2 regions of the Thalassotalea piscium genome follow, and region 1 is predicted to be linked to the other one. Evidence: predicted binding sites of a transcription regulator. Region 1 holds the regulator's gene; the other holds the start of a gene.

Evidence for each region. Region 1 encodes FNR, which switches genes on or off when oxygen is low (the NO sensors DNR and NnrR bind a similar motif). Its sites were predicted from a motif close to TTGATCTAGATCAA; they were not measured.
Region 2: a site for FNR is predicted at 2,196-2,209, ahead of QUD79_RS08115 (universal stress protein). Genes of this name have one in related genera too.

The regions. Positions count from the first base shown of each region.
Region 1 covers NZ_AP027362.1:2,154,424-2,158,868, forward strand. Annotated here, with positions in the region: gene QUD79_RS09345 (TonB-dependent hemoglobin/transferrin/lactoferrin family receptor) at 1-546, opposite strand, end outside; gene QUD79_RS09350 (sulfite exporter TauE/SafE family protein) at 771-1,445, shown strand; gene fnr (fumarate/nitrate reduction transcriptional regulator Fnr) at 1,491-2,210, shown strand; gene uspE (universal stress protein UspE) at 2,420-3,349, shown strand; gene ttcA (tRNA 2-thiocytidine(32) synthetase TtcA) at 4,089-4,445, shown strand, end outside.
Region 2 covers NZ_AP027362.1:1,874,421-1,878,865, forward strand. Annotated here, with positions in the region: gene QUD79_RS08105 (pyridoxal-phosphate-dependent aminotransferase family protein) at 1-772, opposite strand, end outside; gene QUD79_RS08110 (hypothetical protein) at 1,057-1,896, shown strand; gene QUD79_RS08115 (universal stress protein) at 2,318-2,755, shown strand; gene icd (NADP-dependent isocitrate dehydrogenase) at 3,035-4,285, shown strand.

The DNA.
Region 1 (4,445 bases):
TTTAATGTCAAGGTAGACATCGCGATCAGTTTGGCTAAGCAGGTCTACCGGCTTTTTAGTAATAAACGACACAACACCACCAATAGCATCACTTCCATATGTACTTGAAGCAGGCCCTCTTAATATCTCTACTTGCTTAATAAGATCGGGGTCAATAGTATTACGGCCAGAGTTTGAATAACTCCCTACACTAAACTGATCAGCAACCGGAATACCGTCAATTTCTGTAGTGACTCTATTACCCGCAATGCCTCGAATAGCAATACTCGAATCGCCAAAGCGGCTACCAGAATTAATTACATTAATCCCCGCTTGATAACGAAATAGAGTTGCCATGTCATGTACTAGCATTTTATCAATTTCATCACTATTAATAACAGATACAGCGCCAACAACATCTTGCACTTTACGTGGTGTTTTACCAATAACAACAATCACTTCTGTATCATCTTTTGACGATACTTCAGGCATATCATTTGCTAAAATTGAACTAGTAGGTATAAAGAAACTGGCAACGGCTAAGCTAACCAAAGATTTGCTAAACATAAATTACTCCGCAGAAAGATGAAACTCTTATTGATCGAGTTATACGTGTTAAGTGTTAAAATTAACGTACTTATACAATAGTTAGTGCTAGAAAAAGATGATCTGAGTCAATTGTATTAAGCACCAATTAACTCAATTACGATTAAGTTGATTGAGCGCAAGTAATTCATGATATTCTTGCTTTCTTTTACAAATATGAAGCACATACACTTTCAGGTTCAATTATGGAAATAGACTTTTTTGCAGCCTTTATTATTGGCATATTAGGCTCAGGACATTGCATCGTAATGTGTGGTGGTATAACTACCATGCTGTCTTCTGCTATTAATAAAAGCCAACAGCAAAGCAGTAAGTTAAGTATAGTGATGGCATATAACTTTGGTAGAATTGCCACCTACTCGCTTATTGGTGCTATTGCTGGATTTACAGGTTCACTCGCCGCAAAAAACATTGGTTTTCCCGTCACTATATTAAGAATGATCGCAGGTGTTTTTCTTATTTTACTTGGGCTATATATTGGCCGTTGGTTTATGGTACTAAATAAAGTAGAGCAATTAGGCAAAGGCCTATGGAAACTACTGTCGCCGTTAAGTAAAAAATTTATACCGGTAAATAGTGCCAAACAAGCATTAGCATTAGGAGCCATTTGGGGATGGTTGCCCTGTGGGCTCGTCTATTCAACCTTAACTTGGTCATTAGCCAGTGGGTCATTAGTATCTGGCGCAACTATTATGTTTTTCTTCGGCCTAGGTACCTTACCTGCACTAATTACTGTTTCGGTTGGCGCGCTTTCTTTAAAGACATTGTTGCTTAATAATACTTTTCGAAAATCTATGGCAATAATGCTAATAATTTATGGAATTTATACGTTAAAATTTGCATCTGACATGATGTTCTAATACCATCAGTAGTAAATAATTTATTCGCGTAAATTCAAGGATAAAATGGAAAATCGTCAATGCTCAGGCCAACAACATATTCACTGCCAAAATTGTAGTATTAGTGAATTATGCTTGCCATACTCTTTAAATGATAAAGAATTAGAAGATCTTGATAATATAATTGATCGTAAACGCCCTATTCATAAAGGCGAGCAAATATTTCAAGATGGCGACAAAATGCAATCGCTTTTTGCTATTCGTTCTGGCACGTTTAAAACTTTTACTGTTGATGAACATGGCGAAGAACAAATTACAGGCTTTCATTTAGCTGGCGACTTATTAGGATTTGATGCAATTGCTGAGTCAACACATCCTAGCTTTGCAAAAGCTTTAGAAACCTCTATGGTGTGTGAAATTCCCTACGACACCTTAGACACGCTTTCAAACACAGTACCAAAGCTTAAAAAGCAAATTTTGCGAATGATGAGTACAGAAATTCGTGCCGATCAAGAAATGCTAACACTATTAAACCGTAAAAATGCAGAGCAACGTTTAGCAACCTTTATTAGTGCACTTAGTATTAGGTACCATGCTCGAGGCCTATCTGCTACAGAATTCAGACTAACTATGACCCGAAGTGATATTGGTAATTACATTGGTTTAACTGTAGAAACAATCAGCCGTTTACTTAACCGCTTTCATAAAAGTGGCTTAATTCAAGTCGAAGGTAAATTGATCACAATACTTGATGCAGAAAAATTAAAAGAATGTGCGGGCATTTAACCGCACTTATTTGCCGTTAAACACTATAGTTAACATCTCTGGGCTTGTTGGTATTTAATTGATTTAGAACAACTTATAAATTACGTCTTTGATGCATCATCTTATTAAGGCTACACTGATTATCAATTGATTATTTTTAATCGAAAGGCACAACTTACAAGATATTAAGTCTGTGTAGTCATAATTATGAATAACTTATGAGGCTAACCATGGAAAAATATAAAAAAATACTAACTGTTATTGACCCTACCACTGAAGATCAAAAAGCACTTGAACGTTCAATTGAGTTAGCAACAAAAACCAACGCAACCATTACTGCCTTTTTAAGTATTTATGATTTTTCATACGAAATGACTACTATGCTCTCAAGTGATGAGCGTGAAGTAATGCGAAATTCAGTGATCAAAGACAAAGAAGTTTGGCTAAACGAAAAAATTGCATCTGTCGCTCAACACGATATAAAAATTGACAGCAAAGTCATTTGGCATAACCGCCCTTTCGAGCCCATTATTGACCAAGTGCTAAACGAAGGCTACGACATTGTCATTAAAGGTACCCATGAACACGACAAACTTAAGTCAGTAATATTCACACCAACCGATTGGCATATACTCCGTAAATGTCCGTGTCCAGTATTACTAGTTAAATCACATTCATGGCCAAAAAATGGCAATATCTTAGCTGCAGTTAATGTAGGTAGCGACGAAGATGAACATATATCGCTTAACAACAAAATTGCAGAAGAAGCATTAAACTTAGGTAATTTAATTCAAGCAAATGTTCACCTAGTAAACTCATACCCCGGTACACCCGTTAATATCGCTATTGAAATACCTGAATTCAACGCTAACGAATACAACGAATCTATGCTCAATCATCATAAAGCAGCAATGACTACACTAGCAAAAAAATTCAATATCGCTCTTGAAAACACACACATAGGTGAAGGTTTACCTGAAGACATAATTCAAGACAAAGCACTATCATTAGACGCAGAACTGGTAGTATTAGGTACCATTGGCAGAACAGGCCTTTCAGCTGCATTAATTGGTAATACTGCCGAACATGTAATCGACGGGCTAAACTGCGATGTATTAGCGCTTAAACCTGAAGGCTACCAATCACCATTACAAAACTAATGTATAAGTTGAACTCTGCAAAGTAATATTGTCTTTTGTAGGCTGTGCTTTACCGCCAAGGACGGCGGTAGTAGGGTAATGCAGGAGCTATTACCGATAAGCACATCAGTTATCCTTATTCGTAAAAGGCAGCTATGTGACGGCATAAATGCGACCTACAATTAAGAAATTATGCTCATCAAGTGTTTCATTTCCACCTCAGTGGACGCTCATACTAACCATTAGCTCATTTTCATAGCTTTAGTTTTAACAAATAATATTGCCATTTGTAGGTTGTGCTTTACCGCCAAGGACGGCGGTAGTAAGGTAATGCAAGGAGCTATAACTGATAAGCACATCAATTACCCTTATTCGTAAAAGGCAGCCATTTGACGGCATAAATGCCGACCTACAATTAAGAAATTATGCTCATCAAGTGTTTCATTTCCACCTCAGTGGACGCTCATACTAACCATTAGCTCATTTTCATAGCTTTAGTTTTAACAAATAATATTGCCATTTGTAGGTTGTGCTTTACCGCCAAGGACGGCGGTAGTAAGGTAATGCAAGGAGCTATAACTGATAAGCACATCAATTACCCTTATTCGTAAAAGGCAGCCATTTGACGGCATAAATACCAACCTACAGTTCCATTCATTCTCTACTTTAGTTTTTATACTTAATCTTTTGGGTTAGTGCTAGTATCGGTATATAATACGGCTCAAAATTTTATCGACAGTATCAAACACTGATTATTACTATGATTGAAGACACAATCGCATTGACCAATGAGCAAGAAATTGCTTTAGACACAAAAAAATTAACTAAGAAACTTCGCTCTAAAGTCGGTAAAGCGATTGCCGATTATAATATGATAGAAGATGGCGATGTTATAATGGCAGCTATTAGTGGTGGTAAAGACTCATTTGCCATGCTTGATATTTTACTTGCCTTACAAAAGTCTGCCCCTGTTAACTTTAAAGTAATTGCAGTGAATTTAGATCAAAAACAGCCGGGGTTTCCTGAGCATATATTACCTACTTACTTTGAATCGCTTAATATTCCTTATTATATTGTTGATAAAGATACCTATTCTGTGGTCAAAGCCAAAGTACCA
Region 2 (4,445 bases), 280 kb from region 1:
ATAATGAGTTTACAGGTGCTGTGTGATGGTAGCTACGCTTGCCTTCACCAGACCAATAGCTCATCACTAAAGATTGATCTAAAAACCAGCTTTGAACTAATGTTTTTCGGTTTTTAATAACACTTACTGCTTTTTCACTAAATGAAAGTGGTGATAAACCAGGTACACAAGATAAACACTTTTGTGAACCTGAATAGATTGCATCAATTCCCCATTCATCTACTCTAAGCTCAATACCGCCAAGTGATGTAACTGCATCAACAATAGATAAACAGTCATGTTTATGGGCAAGTGCGCAAAGTGTTTTTGCATCTGAAACTGCTCCAGTTGCTGTTTCTGCATGAACAAATGCAACAAACTTTGCATCGGGATTATCAATAAGAGCTTGCTCAACTTTGTCAATTTCAACCGCTCGACCCCAAGTTGTGTCTACTATTATTGGTTCGGCATCTACACGAATAACATTTTGAACCATACGGTCGCCAAAAACGCCATTGCGACAAACAATTACTTTATCTCCCGGCTCAACTAAATTCACAAAACAAGCCTCCATGCCCGCTGAACCTGGTGCAGACAATGCGATTGTAAACTCATTTTTTGTTTGAAATGCGTACTGTAGTAAAGCTTTTACTTCATCCATCATGCCAATAAACAATGGATCTAAGTGACCTACAATAGGTCTTGATAAAGATGATAAAACTTGTGGGCTAATGTCCGATGGACCAGGTCCCATTAATATTCGTCTTGGTGGGTTAAAAGATTGAAAGCTCATTATTTTTTACCTTACAAAGTTAAAGTTTAGTTAGTTTTACAACTAGTAACAAACCCTATCAGAGGTGTCAACAAATGTTGTTTTCCAAGTTTTCTCTTTTTCTGTAAGTTTATTCTGATGCTTAAAATAAAAGTTGACAGTGATGTCAGGATTTGCAATTTTACATTGATGGGAAAAACAAAGTTACTTAGTCGTGTTTGCTCATTTTAAAGACAAGCATAAATTAATAACAATTATGATAATAATTTTTATAACAACATAAATAAAGTAAGTAAGGGTATTATATGAGTATTAAAAACACGTTAAATGCTGCAGCTATTAGTGCTGTAGTAGTAACTGCAGGGATCAGCAACTTGGCTCAAGCAGAAACTTGGAGCACTACTGAAGTACAATTACAAGCGTTTGGTGAATTAGAGCGAGTTGGCACTGGTGGTACTGCCGATACAACCATTATTACTTTTCAGCATGCAGGTGGTTGGGAGTATGGTGATAACTTTTTCTTTATCGACCATTCGCGCTATAGCGTTAATGATGATGCAAACTTTCCTGTTACTGATAGCAGTGAACTTTATGGAGAATGGTATTCGCACTTTAGCCTTGGCGCGATTACGGGTAATAAAATAGCATTTGGCCCAGTAAAAGATATAGGTTTGGTCGCTGGTGCGAACTTTTCACCTGAAGTTAATAGTGTTTGGGTATTACCGGGTGTTAGGTTTTCATTAGATCTAACTGGTTTTGCTTTTGCTCAAGTTGATGTAACAAGTTATATACATCAAGGTGGTGGAAGCGCAGACTCTTCAGTATTTACGGTTGTTGATGAAGATACTAGTTTTATGATTGATTTTGCTTGGGCTTACCCGTTTAAAGTAGGCTCAACAAGCTGGAGTATTGAAGGTCACTTAGAATATATTGATGGTCGCACTCAAACGAACAATTTTGGTACAACTGAACTTGAATCCTGGATTTTATTCCAACCCCAAGTGCGTTTAGATTTAGGTGAAGTGTTAGGTAATAAAGCTGGTAGATTATTTGTAGGTATAGAATATCAGTACTGGAAAAATAAACTAGGAGAGAAAGGTACTAATGATAATGCAGCACAGTTTTTAGCCGTATGGCGTTTCTAATTTACACTGAATATACCCACTCCACTTGTTGGATGGGCAGAGTTTTTTAAACAAGAAACTTCAAGTATTAATATTTTTGTTTAAAGGTAGCTGTTGCTAAAATTCAGCTACCTTTTTTAATCGTTTGACTTTTTTCCGAGATAGATAAAGTGTTATTAACCGGCTATTTTTATAAAATAACAGAGATTATCAGTGTGTTAATGGTCTGCAGCTAGCTATTATTGCTTTTAAGCAACTCTAATTTAACTCCGTTTTAAATATTATTTTCCTATAGCGTTGTCTAAATGTTGTTCGGGTTATTGATTTAGCTCAAGTGAAGGTGAATCAAATCTTTAAATCAGTTTTTACGTTAGCTATTATCATGTAAGCGTGTATTATATTTCTATATTGTTTAGTAAAATCATTTATTAAGGAAGTTATCATGGCAAAGCAGTTATATGTAGTTGGTGTAGATGGCAGTGAATGGAGTAAAAGGGCAGTTAATCGAGCTATTTCATTAGCCGCTGAAACTGGCGCAGATGTTAACCTAGTTTATGCGTATGAGTATACTTCTGGTAATCCTTTGGCCACTAAGGGAATTATTCCAGATAGCGTAGATAAAGTAGCAGAAGAAAAGAACATCATTGACACCATACTTCAACCTATGGTTGAAAGTGCCGCTACCCCAAGTGTAAAGGCTAGTTGTGTTGTATTATGGGGTGAGCCGGTAGAAAAAATTCATTACTATGTTAAAGAGACAAAAGCATCAATGCTTTTTGTTGGTAGAAGAGGGCGCTCACGAATAGCAGACTTAGTGTTAGGTAGCGTTGCTAATAAACTTGCACATTATAGTGGCATACCGGTTGTTTTAGTCCCTTAATTAAAACATAGAAAATTATCTTACTTGATTACTTTTTAGTGCTACACCGCTATAAATTGAAGGTTATCAGGTATTAGGGCTATTCATTCGAATAGCCCTTTTTGTTGTATATAATATGGTATTAATTATTTTTTGACATAAACTTTGTTCGATTATTCATGGAATTAATACCGACTATCACCAATACTGTATTAGTCTAATAAGTCGTGATCGATTAGCTTAAGAATTAAGTTCGGGCTATTCGCTCTACGTATTGTCGCAATAAAAGAGGCCGCTATTATGTACAAAAACATAACAATCCCCCAAAATGGTAATGAGATTAAGTTAGAAAATGGAAACTTAATTGTTCCTCACAATCCTATTATTCCTTACATTGAGGGCGATGGAATTGGTGTCGATGTAACGCCTACAATGATCACTGTAGTGAATGCCGCTGTAGATAAAGCATATAACCAAGACCGAAAAATTCATTGGATGGAAGTTTATGCTGGAGAAAAAGCGACCCAAGTTTATGACAGCGAAACATGGTTACCCGATGAAACATTAGCGGCTTTCAAACAATATAAAGTTGGAATAAAAGGGCCATTAACTACCCCTGTTGGTGGTGGTATGCGTTCGTTAAACGTTGCCTTACGACAAGTGCTTGATCTTTTTGTATGTCAACGTCCGGTACAATGGTTTACAGGTGTACCAAGTCCAGTTAAAAAACCTCAAGAAGTTGATATGGTTATTTTTAGGGAAAACTCTGAAGATATATATGCCGGTATCGAGTATAAAGCAGGTACAGAAAAAGCTGAGAAACTTATCGACTTTCTAATTAATGAAATGGGTGTTAATAACATTCGCTTCAGAGAAAACTGTGGTATTGGCATTAAACCTGTGTCTAAAGAAGGTACACAACGTTTAGTAAAGAAGGCTATTCAATACGCTATTGATAACGACAGAGAGTCGGTTACCTTGGTTCATAAAGGTAACATTATGAAATATACCGAGGGTGCTTTTAAAGAATGGGGTTATGAAATTGCCAAAGAAGCATTTGGTGCTGTAACACTAGATGGCGGTCCTTGGTGTAAACTAATAAACCCTAAAACGGGTAAAGATATTATTATAAAAGATGTTATTGCCGACGCAATGTTACAACAAATATTATTAAGACCTGCAGAGTATAGCGTGATCGCAACGTTAAACCTAAATGGCGATTACTTATCTGATGCTTTAGCCGCACAAGTTGGTGGTATAGGGATTGCGCCTGGCGCGAATATCAGTGAAGAAATAGCTATATTTGAAGCCACACATGGTACTGCTCCTAAATATGCGGGTTTAAATAAGGTTAATCCTGGTTCAGTAATATTATCAGCTGAAATGATGTTACGACATATGGGATGGTATGAAGCTGCAGATTTACTTTTAAAAGGAATGTCTGGTGCAATTAAAGCAAAAACAGTAACTTATGACTTTGAACGTTTGATGGATGGTGCAACGTTAGTTACATGTTCAGAGTTTGGAGATTGTATTGTTGATCACATGTAAAGGCTTAAAGCGGTCTTATACCAATTGAAATAAATAGTTGACCAATTCAGAGCATCGTCAGGGAAGTTAGCACAAAGCAAATTGATGCAGGTGTAGTATTCTCCATCCAATCAATTTGTAACGTTATCACTTTTCTGACGAGCTCCTAAGGGTGAGTTTA